Regions from separate parts of the Streptomyces sp. NPDC020780 genome, predicted to be linked through region 1. Evidence: riboswitches for the same ligand, from Rfam matches in the RefSeq annotation. Region 1 holds a riboswitch; each other region holds the start of a gene.

Region 1 (3,199 bases):
TGATGATGGTGAACGGCGCGTCGCCGGAGCTGCGGTCACGCGTCCTCGACGAGGCGCTCGCGCAGCCTCTCGCGGGTCTCCGGGGAGAGCTTCAAGCCGTCCCGGAGGTAGCGGTCCGTGCTGCCCCAGTTCTCCTCGATCGCGGCAAAGGCGGCGGCGAGGTACTCGGAGCGCGCTCCGAAGAGCGGATTCAAGAGCTCCAGGACCTCCTGCGACATCCCCGCCGACGACGTGTCGCTCCGCCGGATCCGGTATCGGCGGTGCGTGTCGTCGGACTTGAGGTAGTCCGCCTCGATGGCTTCCCGCTCGACGCCGACGGCGAGGAGCGAGACCGCGACCGACAGGCCGGCCCGGTCCTTGCCCGCCGCGCAGTGCATGAGCGCCGGAACACTGTCCTCGGCCAGTGCGTGCAGCACGCGGCTGTGTTCCGCGGTGCGGTCCGTGATGATGGCCCGGTACGAGGCGATCATGCGCGCGGTCCCCTTGCCGTCGGCGAGGATCGAACGCAGCTGCCGGATGTCGCCGTCCCGTACCAGCCGCCAGAACTCGGCGCCGTCCGCCGGGTCGGAGAGCGGAATGCTGACGTTCCGGACGCCCGGCAGCTCCACGTCATGGCCGTCGAGCTTGTGGTCGGCGGCGTTACGGAAGTCGAAGACGGTGTGCAGGCCCAGGCCGGCCAGGAACGCGGCGTCCGACTCCGTGGCGTGCGCCAGGTGGCCGCTGCGGTAGAGGCGCCCCTGGCGCACCCTCCGGCCGTCGACGGTCGGGAGCCCGCCCACATCGCGGAAGTTGCGGACACCGGTGAGCTCGGCATCGGCCGGCGGAACCTCTGGCAGCTGCGTCACAAGGACTCCTGGAGTGTCTGGTGCCGGCGCCGCTCGCCGGCGAAGGGCACGCTCGCGACGATACGACACGGGGGCGCCGGGCCATGGCCGTGCCCTCGGCCGATGCGCGTGCCCTCACCCGGGTGTGCCGGGGGTGCGAAGGCTGTGTCCGTATTGGTGCATTTAGGCGAACATGCCGGTCTTATGCGGGAGATGGAAGGTCCCGGGTGAGCGGGATCATATCCGTGACGGTGTGTGGCGGAAAGGCCGACGGGTATTCCCCGCGCCGCGCGGAAAGCCAAGATCCGTAATCCACGGAGTGTGACGGGAATTCCGTACCGGAATTGAGGCGCGCATTCCGGTCGGGAGCCGGTGGCTTGTTCACCCCGTCCCCACTCGCTTACGGTCACCGTCAATCCGGACGGAACGCCTAATCCTGCCGCCGCCCGGAATCCGCACCGACCCACGTGTGGCAGGAGCGGGGGAACCAGGTAAGCCGCCGACCGGGAGATCCGGACGGCTCGGGGTCAAGTCGCGTCCGACGCGGCCGGGCATCTCCAGTCCGAACCCGACAGCTCACCTCGCAGGCGCCGGAGAGGAAAGCACCATGCCCGCACAGGGTAAGCACCGCCGTACGAAGACCGGGCCGATCTCCCGAGGCGTCATAGCCGCGGGGGCCGGCGGCGCCGTACTCGCCCTTCCGCTGATCGGCGCCACCGGCGCCCACGCCGCGGAGCAGGCCGCCCCGGCCACCAAGCCCGCAGCCGCGGCCGCGGCGCAGTCCGCGCCGGCCGCTCCGGCCGCGAAGAAGGAGAGCGTCACCGCGACCTACTCCGTCGTCCCGGGCGACTACCTGGCGAAGATCGCGTCCGCCCAGAAGATCAAGGGTGGCTGGCAGAAGCTGTACAAGGACAACCGCGAGGTCGTCGGCGACAACCCGAGCCTGATCTTCCCGGGCATGAAGCTGACCCTCGGCGCCGAGGCGTCCGCTCCCGCCGCGAAGGCCGCACCCACCAAGGCGGCACCCACCAAGGCGGAGCCGGCGCCGAAGGCTGCCGCCCCCGTGGAGAAGGCGGCCGCGGTGACGGACGCCGCCGAAACCACCGCCGCCGCGAGCAACAGCTCCGGCTACACCACCCCGGTGGCCGACGCCAACGTCACCACCCAGTACCACGCCTCCGGCTCCAGCTGGGCCAGCGGCTACCACACGGGATCCGACTTCCAGGCGGCCTCCGGTACCAGCGTCCGGTCCATCGGCCCCGGCACCGTCGTCTCGGCCGGGTGGAGCGGCTCGTACGGGAACGAGGTCGTCATCCAGCACAGCGACGGCATGTACTCCCAGTACGGCCACCTGTCCTCGCTGGACGTCTCCGCCGGCCAGACCGTCACCGGCGGCCAGCAGATCGGCCTCTCCGGCAGCACCGGCAACTCCACCGGCCCGCACCTGCACTTCGAGGTCCGCACCGGTCCGAGCTACGGCTCGGACGTCGACCCCATCGCCTACCTGCGCTCGCACGGCGTCTCCATCTGACGCGACCGCGTAGGTGCGGCAGTTCAGCAGAGGGACCGAGTAAGAGGGCGGTGCGCGGCGGCGCACCGCCCTCTTCCTTATTCCTGCTTTACCGAAACCTGACCAGGTGGTCTTTCTCACCACCCGTCAACCCCTCATTACGGTCGCGTAGGTCACATTCTACGGTGCAGGATATGCGCTTGTGGCAGACGATTCGAGAAACAGACAACGAGGCGTCATCGGGTCGTACGCAGCGATCGGCGACAGCTTCACCGAAGGCGTCGGAGACCCCGGCCCAGACGGGAGGCTCGTCGGCTGGGCGGACCGGTTCGCGGTGCTCCTCGCCGACCAGCTCCCGGTTCCGGAGGCCGGCCCGGTGGACGACCCGCACGGGCATTTCCGCTACGCCAATCTCGCCGTACGCGGACGCCTCCTCGACCAGATCGTCGAGGAACAGGTGCCCCGCGCCAAGGAACTGGCCCCCGACCTGGTCAGCTTCTGCGCGGGAGGCAACGACATCATCCGGCCGGGCTCCGACCCGGACGACGTGGCCGAACGCTTCGAGCGCGCGGTCGCCGACCTGACACAGGCGGTCGGCACCGTCATGGTCACCACCGGCTTCGACACCCGCGGTATCCCGGTACTCCGGCACCTGCGCGGCAAGATCGCCACGTACACCGCCCATGTCCGGTCCATCGCCGACCGCTACGACTGCCCGGTCCTGGACCTGTGGTCGCTGCGGTCCGTCCAGGACAGGCGTGCCTGGGACGCCGACCGGCTGCACCTCTCCGCCGAGGGACACACCAGGGTCGCGCTTCGGGCCGCCCAGGTCCTCGGGATCGAGGTGCCGGCCGATCCCGACCAG
Region 2 (3,199 bases), on a different contig from region 1:
GCCGCCGCGGACCGCGACCCGGAGCGATTCCGGGATGCGGACACCCTGGACCTCGCGCGGAGTGACAATCAGCACCTCGGATACGGGCACGGCATCCACTACTGCCTGGGAGCTCCCCTGGCCCGTCTGGAGGGGCGGACGGCGCTGGCCACCCTGCTGCGGCGCCTTCCTGACCTGCGGCTCGCTCCGGAAGCGGCCGACGTACGGTGGCGTGGAGGGCTCATCATGCGCGGACTGCGCACTCTTCCCGTGGAGTTCGATCCCGGACACCGGTCCGTCGGGAGTGACCCTCCGTCAAGTCTGTGATGTTCGCGTGATCTCCGCTGCATCGACTTGTGACACACGTTCGAGTCCGGCTAGGTTCACCGTTCGACTCACCAGCCACACGTCGGTCACACGGAAGGCAATCCCATGGGCTCCGCGAACGGCAGACACCGTCGCCCTCGTCAGGCACCCGCCATCGTCGTCGCCGCGGGCGTGACGGGATCGGCCATCGCCATCCCGCTGCTCGGTGCGGGCGGCGCCCACGCCGCCGAGGCGTCGACCTGGGACCGGGTCGCCGAGTGCGAGAGCGGTGGCACATGGAGTGCCGACCTGGGCAACGGCCAGTACGGCGGTCTCCAGTTCTCGCAGGACACCTGGTCGGCCTTCGGTGGTACGGCGTACGCGGCGCGGGCCGACCTCGCCAGCCGCTCGCAGCAGATCGCGGTCGCCGAGAAGGTTTTGGACGCCAAGGGGCCGCAGGCCTGGCCCAGTTGTGCGCTGATCTCCGGGCTCGCCGTGGACGGCACCCTGCCGGGTGTCGACCCGGGCGGCGATCCGGCCGCCGAGCCGTCGGACTCCGCGAGCCCCTCGGGCGCCCCCTCGCCGGAGGCGTCGGACCGTACCGGCGAGGCGGACGCGAAGGGCGGCACCGCCGCGGACGAGAAGGACCGGCCGAGCGGCACGACCGGCAAGCAGGACGAGCAGGGCAAGAGCGGCAGGGCCGACGCCGACTCGGCCGACCCGTCCTCGCCTTCCGCCACCCCCTCGCCCGCGGCATCCGAGGCTTCCCAGGGCTCCGGGCCCGCGCGGGGCGAGAGCGCCAAGGGCGGCAAGCACCGCGGTACGCCTGCCCCGGAGGCGAGCGCCGAGGCGGACGCCGGGAGCGCCCGCGAGTCCGGCCGGCACGCCTCGCGCGGCGACGCAGGGGCGCGCACGGGCGCGGAGGCGGGCACGGACGCCTCGTACACCGTCCGCGAGGGCGACAACCTCTGGGCGATCGCCGACGCGCAGGAACTGCCCGGCGGCTGGACGGCGCTGTACGAGGCCAACAAGGACGAGCTGGGTTCCGACCCCGACCTGATCCTCCCGGGCCAGAACCTCGACCTGAGCCTCCAGGGCGCCTCCGACTCCGCGCCTGCGGACGCCGGTACGGGTACGGGGAGCGGCGCGGAAGCCGCTGCCGGCAACTGATCGAAAACGGGAAAACACCCCGAAAGCGGGGGCAGTTCAGAGGCCTATGTCCACTTATGCGTAAGTGAGACATGGGTCTCTTTGCTTCAACTGGCGGTTCGCGCCCGCCCGGTCCGCCCATATCCGCTCCGACCTGCGGAAATCATCCATCTCCCCGGGGTGGTACGGGCTGATTGGTCGTTATGTCCATCTTTGAATGTCGGGCTTGCCTGTGTTTACGGTCGGAACCGCTCGCACCGCGGGCACCTTCGACCGTCACGCCGAATCCTGCCGTCGGACGAAGGGGACAGACGCGTAAAGCGCCGTAGGCAGGAGCGGGGGACCCAGGTAAGTGCCGGGCCCGGCCGTCGAGAGACGGGCGAGGACCGGCTCGGGGTGAAGTCGGCCGCGAGAGCGGGCGACCGGGCGACTCACAGCCCGAACCCGACAGCTCACCTCGTAGGCGTCGGTGAGGAGAACCATGCTGCTTTCCAGCAAGGGCAAGCACCGCCGCCCGTCCAAGGCCGTCCGTGTCGCCACCCTGGTCGGCGTGGCCGGTGCCGCCGTCGCCGTCCCCCTGATGGGTGCGACGGGCGCCTCAGCCGCTTCCGTCGCCACGTGGGACGCCGTCGCGCAGTGCGAGTCCGGCGGTAACTGGTCGATCAACACCGGCAACGGTTACTACGGCGGCCTGCAGTTCTCGGCGTCCAGCTGGGCCGCCGCCGGCGGCACGCAGTACGCCGCCCGGGCCGACCTGGCCTCCAAGGCGCAGCAGATAGCCACCGCCGAGAAGCTTCTCGCCATGCAGGGCCCGGGTGCCTGGGCCTGCGCCGGTGCCGGCGGCCTGACGAACGACGGTGTGGACCCGGGTGTCGACACCGGTTCCGCGAAGAACGGCGACACGGCCCCGCAGGCCGCGCCGGAGCGCAAGGCCGAGCAGCCCACCACGCGCAGCGAGACCCGCAAGGCCCCGGAGGCGGCGAAGACCGTCACCACCCCGACGGGCGGCAAGGTCAAGAAGGGTGACGGGGAGTACAAGGTGAAGGCGGGCGACACCCTCAGCAAGATCGCCGAGGCGAAGCACGTCAAGGGCGGCTGGCACAAGCTGTTCACGCTGAACGACGACATCGTCGAGAGCGCCGACCTCATCTTCCCGGGGCAGCAGCTCCACCTGAAGTAGTCCCGGGCCCTCCTCCTTCCCAGGGACGCGGGGTGCCCGGCGGCACCCTGCGTGCTGTCCGGCCCGGCGCGCTCACACCCCCCCGTGCGCGCCGGGCCGGAGGCGTGTCCGGGGCCTCGTAGGGCTGCCGGGTTCGCGGCTGACCGTTCAACCTTTGTAGCTACTGGCCGGTATTTCTTGGACCTTTGCCCGGAATGCAGGCTCTTGGGTCCTTTTTCGTCCCAGGGGACGGGCGGTCGGCCGACGGAGCGGGCCGGGCCGGTTAGGCTCGTGTCGCAAGGCCACAGTGACCCTGCACAACCAGTGTCATATCCCAGAAGGAGATGCCTCGTGCCGTCCATCGACGTCGTCGTAGCCAGGGAAATCCTCGACTCCCGGGGCAACCCCACGGTCGAGGTCGAGGTCGGCCTCGACGACGGCAGCACGGGTCGTGCTGCCGTTCCGTCCGGCGCCTCCACCGGTGCGTTCGAGGCCATCGAGCTTCGCGACGGCGACCCCAACCGCTACCACGGCAAGGGGGTCGAGAAGGCCGTCCTGGCCGTGATCGAGCAGATCGGCCCGGAGCTCGTCGGGTACGACGCCACC
Region 3 (3,199 bases), on a different contig from region 1:
TTCGGCGTGCTGGGCGGCGAGGGCCCTGGCGCGTTCCGCATCTCCGCGGGCCACGGCGTCCACGATGGCTCCGTGCTCGGCCCACGAGTCGGCGGGCCGGACCGGCTGCTCGACGGTGTACATCCAGGCGATCTTGTGGCGGAGCTGGGTGAGCAGCGCGATCAGCGCGGGGCTGCCGGACGCCTGGGCCAGCGTCTCGTGGAACCAGCCGCCCAGCGAGCGCAGATCCTCCCCCTCCCCGCGCCGCACCCGCTCCTGCCCCAGCCTGACCAGCCCGCGGAGCACCTTGAGGTGTGCCTCGCTGCGGCGCTGCGCGGCTCGCGCGGCGCCCAGCGGCTCCAGGAGCATCCGGATCTCCAGCAGGTCGGCTGCCTCCTCTTCCGTGGGCTCGGCCACGCAGGCGCCGGCGTGCCGGCGGGTGACGACGAACCCCTCGGACTCCAGGGTGCGCAGCGCCTCGCGCACCGGGACGCGGGAGACGCCGTAACGACGCGCGAGTACCTCTTCGGTCAGGCGGCTGCCGCGCGCGAAGACACCGGAGACGATGTCGTCACGGACAGCCGTGCATACCGAATGCGCGGGAATACGCATGTCCGAACCTCCGCCTTGATCCCCGCGGAACGCGGCCGATCGACGCCTGTTCTGTGACTCTATTGCAATCCGCCGTAATTCCCGACGGCGGGGTCGAATTCATGGATATCTTCTGGCCACGGACGGCTTCGGCCAGATGCGGATCCGGAAGGGTCTGTGGGGTCCGTGGGGTCCGTGGGGTCGCCGGGGCACGCCGAAGGCCCCGGCGGGCTTGGGGCCTTCGGTGGAGTGGCGCCGCGCCGACCGGGGGCCGTCCCGGGCGCCGGACCTGTCAGACCTGGACGCCGTGGGCGCGGAGGTATGCGACAGGGTCCATGTCCGAGCCGTACTCCGGGCTCGTCCGCGCCTCGAAGTGCAGGTGCGGCCCCGTGGAGTTGCCCGTCGAGCCCGAGAGGCCTATCCGCTCACCCGAGGCGACGCTCTGGCCGACGGAGACGCCGATCGAGGAGAGGTGGCCGTACTGGGTGTACGTGCCGTCCGCCATCCGGAGCACGATGTTGTTGCCGTACGCACCGCCCCAGCCCGCCTCGACGACCGTGCCGGCGCCGACCGCGACCACGGAGGTGCCGGAGGCGGCGCGGAAGTCCACACCGGAGTGGCTGCCGGAGGACCAGAGGGAGCCGCCCGACTTGTAGCCGGTGGTCACGTACGAACCGGCGACCGGGAGGTGGAAGGCGTTGAGCCGGGCGCGCTCCGCGGCGCGGGCGGCGCGTGCCTTCTCCTCGCGCACCTCGGCGGCACGGGCCTCCGCCTTGCGCTTCGCCTCGGCCTTCGCACGGGCCTCCGCCTCGGCCTGCGCCGCCAGGTCGGCCTGGTGCTGCTGGGCCTCGGCCTGGGCCTCGATCTGAGCGGCGAGGGTGGTGTCGATGGCGACGGCCTGGGTCAGTCCGGTGGTGCTGACTGCGGGGGCGTCGGAGTCGGCGGCGAGGGCGGGGGACGCCGTGGCGCCGACGGTGGCCAGGGCCGCGATGCCGACGGCCCGGGCGCCGTGGCGCGACAGGCGGCTCGGGGCACGGTGCTTCCCGGTGGCACGGGTGAACGCCATGGAGGAGTTGATCCTTTCCTTCCTTCTCGCCTACCGGGTTAGCTGACGGGTTCGGAGCAGGAAGGTCTCCTACGGGCCCCTGCGTCCCGCACGGGACGCAGGGGCCCGATTCACCCCAGGGACTGCGTGGGTCCCCGGCTCCCCAGGCTCGCGCCTGACGGGGACTCGGCGATGGCTGCCCGGTGCCGCGGTCGCGGCTGATGTCCGGCGGACAGCCGAGCCGACGCTAGGACGGGCGCCTGTCGTTCACCAAACGAAGACGGGCTTTTGTCACACATCCCACAGGGCATACCGGATGATCATCACTCAAGCCGGACAAAGAGACGGGCCCCGGCGCGGCTTCACTCGCCGGGGCCCGTCCGCTGCCGCTGGGTCAGCCGCTGACGACCGACACCTCGCCGATACCCAGTGCCCTGACGGGCTCCGCGATCTGCGCGGCGTCCCCGACGAGGACGGTGACCAGCCGGTCCACCGGGAAGGCGCTGACCACCGCGGCGGTCGCCTCGACGGTGCCGGTCTCTGCCAGGCGCGCGTACAGCCGGGCCTGGTAGTCGTCCGGAAGGTGCTGCTCCACCTGGTCGGCCAGGGTGCCCGCGACGGAGGCCGCCGTCTCGTACTTCAGCGGGGCCACCCCCACGAGGTTCTGCACCGCGGTCTCCCGCTCGGCGTCGGTGAGCCCTTCGGCCGCCAGGGTCCGCAGGACCGTCCACAGGTCCGCCAGCGCGGGACCGGTGGACTCCGTGTCCACGGAACCACTGATGGCGAGCATCGCCGCGCCGGTCGCCCCCGTGGAGGAGCCGGGCGCCGCCGAGCGCAGGACCTGACCGAAGGCCCGGACCCCGTACGTGTAGCCCTTCTCCTCACGCAGCACGCGGTCCAGCCGCGAGGTGAGGGTGCCGCCCAGGCAGTACGTGCCGAGGACCTGGGCCGGCCACACGCTGTCGTGCCGGTCCGCGCCGATCCGGCCGATCAGCAGCTGCGTCTGAACGGCACCGGGCCGGTCCACGATGACGACGCGGCCGGTGTCGTCCGCGGTGATCGGCGGCACGGGCCGGGCTTGGGCGGTGTTGCCCGACCAGTCGCCGAGCGTGTCGGCCAGGAGCGCGTCCAGGTCCACGCCGGTGAGGTCACCGACGACCACCGCCGTCGCCGTGGACGGGCGGACATGGGCGTCGTAGAAGGCGCGTACGGCCTCGGCGTCGATCCGGCGCACCGTCTCCTCGGTGCCCTGGCGCGGGCGCGACATGCGCGCCGTGGCCGGGAAGAGCTCCTTGGAGAGCTGCTTGGCGGCGCGCCGGGCCGGGTTGGCCTGCTCGTGGGGGATCTCGTCGAGCCGGTTGCCCACCAGGCGCTCGATCTCGCTCCCGGAGAGGGCCGGGGCGCGCAGCGCCTCGGCGACCAGGCCGAGCGCCTTGGCCAGCCGGGAGACCGGGACTTCCAGGGAGACCCGGATGCCGGGGTGGTCGGCGTGCGCGTCGAGCGTGGCACCGCAGCGCTCCAGCTCGGCGGCGAACTCCTCCGCGGAGTGCTTGTCCGTGCCCTCGGACAGGGCCCGCGCCATGA
Region 4 (3,199 bases), on a different contig from region 1:
GCGATCTGGTCCCGCCAGCGGGAGCTGCGCACGCTCGCCGGCGAGCTGCCCGTCTACGCGGCGGCGGGCTGGCTCACCCCCGCCGAGCCGCTCGCCCTGGCTTCGATGCGGGCGCGTGGCCTGGCCCGCGACATGGCCAGGCACTGGAACAGCCAGCCGGACCGTGCCCGGGGCAGGGCCGCGGCCCGCGCGGTAGCGGAGTACGAGCTGTTCGCGACCTCGCTGGCGATGCTGCGCCGCAGGGCCCGCCACGACGGAGCGGGCCATGAGTTCGCCGTACGGGAGCAGGAGTTGCTGCACCATCTGTGGCAGCGCCGGGACGTCGCGGGCCCGGCCCTGACGTACGCGGCCCACGCGACGGGCCGGATACGCGCCCACCGGATGCCTCCGCCCGGCCCGTTCCCCCGCCAACTGCCCTACGACCGGCCGTATCCGCAGCAGCTCCCACCGCCGCACCGGCACTACGGCGGCCCCAACCCCTATCTGCACACCGGCGGTCAGCAGCCGGGCGGCCACCACCCGCCGCCCCGGTAGGGCCACCCGGCGCGCACGAGCGGGTTCCCGCGGACGCAGACCCGGCACCCGCAGACCAGGCACCCGCAGACCCGGAACAGCCAGGGGCGGTACCCGCACGGGCGGTCCGACGCAGCGGGCGGGCCCCCGGACGCAGACCCGGCACCCGCCCAGCCGGCACCCCCGGACCCCGGACAACCAGGCGCGGCACCCACGCCGCCCCCTGCCGTACGCAGACCGGCGGCCCTGACGTCGGGGGGTGTGCGTCAGGGCCGCCGGGGTTCGGGTGCGCCGTACGCCGGCGCGGGCGGTCAGATCGACAGGCCCTTGCTGCGCAGCCAGCTCATCGGGTCGATGCCCGAGCCGTCCGCGGTGTGGACCTCGAGGTGGAGGTGCGGGCCCGTCACATTGCCGGTGGCGCCGACGCGTCCGATGGTGTCACCCGTGCTGACCGTCTGACCGGCCGTGACGTCCATCGAGGACTGGTGGCAGTACCAGACCTCCGTACCGTCCTCGAGCTCGAGGACCGTGCGGTAGCCGTACGAGCCGGACCAGCCGGCCGACTTCACCGTTCCGCCGTGGACCGCCTTGACCGGGGTGCCGGTCGGCGCGGCGAAGTCCAGCCCGGTGTGGTAGCCGGAGGACCACATCGATCCGGCCTGGCCGTAGGTCGACGTGATCGTGTACGAGGACGTGGGGATGGCGTAGCTGGCGGCGAGCTTGGCGAGGCGCTCGGCCTCGGCCTTCTTCCTCGCAGCCTCCTCCGCCGCCTTCTTCTCGGCCGCGGCCTGGGCCTCGGCCTTGCTCTGCTGCTTGGCGGCCTGGGCCGCGGCCTCCTCGGCGGCGGCCTTCTCCTGCGCGGCCCTGGCCTCGGCATCGGCTCCGGCCTGCTGCTGCTCGGCCTGCTGGAGGATGCGCGCCCGCAGGGCCTCACCGGCGTCGGTGGTTCCCCCCTCCGCCTCGGCGGCGGTGATGCCGGCCGTGGTCAGCGGGGCGGAGGCGGCGAGGGTCTCGTGGTCCGCTTCGGCCTCGTCGGACATGAAAGCGCCCACGCCGGGAAGGGACGTGGCGTCGGGAAGCTTGTCCGCGATGGAATCGGGAAGAGAGATGGAGACCGGCGGCTTGCTCTGCGCGGTGGCCATGCCGCCCGCGCCGACGGCCGCGATGACACCGACGCCGAGGACGGTGGAGCTACGGGCGAGACCTCGCTGCTTGGCTACGCGGTGCCTGCCGCGCACGGGGCGGATGGATTCCTCGGTGGGATTCCACTCGTCCCAGGTCCTCTCCTCGCCACCGAACGAGTCGGTCCTGAAGGGTGACGGGGCCTCGGGGGCAGGCTGATTGGACGCCACGTGGGCGCACTCCTTTCCTTCCTTCTCGCCTACCGGGTTAGCTGACGGGTTCGGAGCAGGAAGGTCTCCTACGGGTCCCTTCGTCTCTCACGAGACGCAGGTGCCCGATTCACCCCATGTAGGTGGTTCCCCGGTTCCCTTGCGGAATTCGGCGCTCGCGCACGGTGCCGCCTCTGGCGACGACTGGGACAACCGCGCTGCGTTATCGAACGTTAATAGAGACCAGGGCCCGATTCCAAGCCGTTCCAGGTGATCATTCACGCCTACGACCTGCATTTTTATGGGTGAAACGGTCACAAACGGACGAGTTGCATATCCCTTTACCGACCATCAGTTTCTGACGGAGTGTCAAACGTTATGCGTAGCGGCGTCCTTCGATCACGGACAGTCGCAGCGGTCATCCCTCGCCCCTCCCCACGATCTTCACCGTCGTCCGCCGCTCCGGCTGCCCCCGGGCGGGCCGCCCGACCGCCAGGAGCGCCATGTCGTCCGTGGACCGGCCCCCGGTGTGCAGCCGTACGTCGTCGGTGAGGGCGGAGAGCAGCTCGTCGGGTCCGGGGAAGATCCGGCCACGCAGCCGGTCCGCCGGGTCGTAGAAGGCACCGTCCGCGTTCCGGGCCTCGGAGAGGCCGTCCGTGAACACCAGAAGCGTCGCCCCGGGCGGCATGGCCCACTCGTCCGACCGGTCCGGCCACACGTCCAGCCCCATGCCGATCGGCAGGGCGGGAGCACTGGGCGACAACACGTCGAGCGCCCCGTCTCCGTGCAGCAGGATCGGCTCGGGGTGACCGCGGTTGACGATCCGCACCGTGTCCGAACCCGCCGGGATCTCGGCGAGTACGGCGGTGACGAACCCCTCCATGGTGTCGAGCCCGCCACGCCGCGTGCCCTCCCGCGCCAGCGCGCGCTCCAGCCGCTGGGCCACGCCCTCCAGCGACAGCTCCTGCTCGGCCGCCTCCCGGAACGCCCCGATCACCACGGCCACCGCCCCCACGGCCTCCAGCCCCTTGCCGCGTACGTCCCCCACGACCAGCCGGACCCCGTGCGGTGTGTCCGCGACGGCGAACAGGTCACCGCCGACGAACTCGTCCGCCTGGGCCGCCTCGTACCGTGCCGCAACCAGCAGCCCGCCGATGCGGTCGTCCGGCGCCGGGAGCACCGCCCGCATCGCGGTGGCCGCGACGGCGCGGGCCGAGGCCAGCTGCTCGTTGCTGCGCCGTACGACGGCGTTGATGACGAGGGCGAGCCCGGAGACGGTGATCAGGGTGAGCAGGTCGGTGACCGGCACGACCCTGGCGAGCGTGCCGTCGGAGAGCCGGATGGCGAGGACGACG

What was found. Region 1 has a riboswitch for cyclic di-AMP ahead of ACH4VO_RS25250 (LysM peptidoglycan-binding domain-containing M23 family metallopeptidase). Riboswitches for the same ligand answer to the same signal wherever they lie in the genome.
Region 2: it holds a riboswitch for cyclic di-AMP, as region 1 does, so the genes downstream of both, ACH4VO_RS20625 (transglycosylase family protein) here and ACH4VO_RS25250 (LysM peptidoglycan-binding domain-containing M23 family metallopeptidase) in region 1, are expected to answer to the same signal.
Region 3: it holds a riboswitch for cyclic di-AMP, as region 1 does, so the genes downstream of both, ACH4VO_RS12385 (M23 family metallopeptidase) here and ACH4VO_RS25250 (LysM peptidoglycan-binding domain-containing M23 family metallopeptidase) in region 1, are expected to answer to the same signal.
Region 4: it holds a riboswitch for cyclic di-AMP, as region 1 does, so the genes downstream of both, ACH4VO_RS29565 (M23 family metallopeptidase) here and ACH4VO_RS25250 (LysM peptidoglycan-binding domain-containing M23 family metallopeptidase) in region 1, are expected to answer to the same signal.

What each region holds. Positions count from the first base shown of each region.
Region 1 is NZ_JBIRTB010000014.1:92,135-95,333, reverse strand. It holds gene ACH4VO_RS25255 (tyrosine-protein phosphatase) at 36-845, opposite strand; cyclic di-AMP (ydaO/yuaA leader) riboswitch at 1,271-1,429, shown strand; gene ACH4VO_RS25250 (LysM peptidoglycan-binding domain-containing M23 family metallopeptidase) at 1,432-2,355, shown strand; gene ACH4VO_RS25245 (SGNH/GDSL hydrolase family protein) at 2,537-3,199, shown strand, end outside.
Region 2 is NZ_JBIRTB010000010.1:86,422-89,620, reverse strand. It holds gene ACH4VO_RS20635 (cytochrome P450) at 1-306, shown strand, start outside; gene ACH4VO_RS20630 (transglycosylase family protein) at 412-1,455, shown strand; cyclic di-AMP (ydaO/yuaA leader) riboswitch at 1,746-1,915, shown strand; gene ACH4VO_RS20625 (transglycosylase family protein) at 1,916-2,614, shown strand; gene eno (phosphopyruvate hydratase) at 2,945-3,199, shown strand, end outside.
Region 3 is NZ_JBIRTB010000005.1:383,631-386,829, forward strand. It holds gene ACH4VO_RS12380 (GntR family transcriptional regulator) at 1-591, opposite strand, end outside; gene ACH4VO_RS12385 (M23 family metallopeptidase) at 863-1,636, opposite strand; cyclic di-AMP (ydaO/yuaA leader) riboswitch at 1,650-1,817, opposite strand; gene ACH4VO_RS12390 (pitrilysin family protein) at 2,010-3,199, opposite strand, start outside.
Region 4 is NZ_JBIRTB010000021.1:17,724-20,922, forward strand. It holds gene ACH4VO_RS29560 (PrsW family intramembrane metalloprotease) at 1-534, shown strand, start outside; gene ACH4VO_RS29565 (M23 family metallopeptidase) at 825-1,865, opposite strand; cyclic di-AMP (ydaO/yuaA leader) riboswitch at 1,877-2,029, opposite strand; gene ACH4VO_RS29570 (PP2C family protein-serine/threonine phosphatase) at 2,263-3,199, opposite strand, start outside.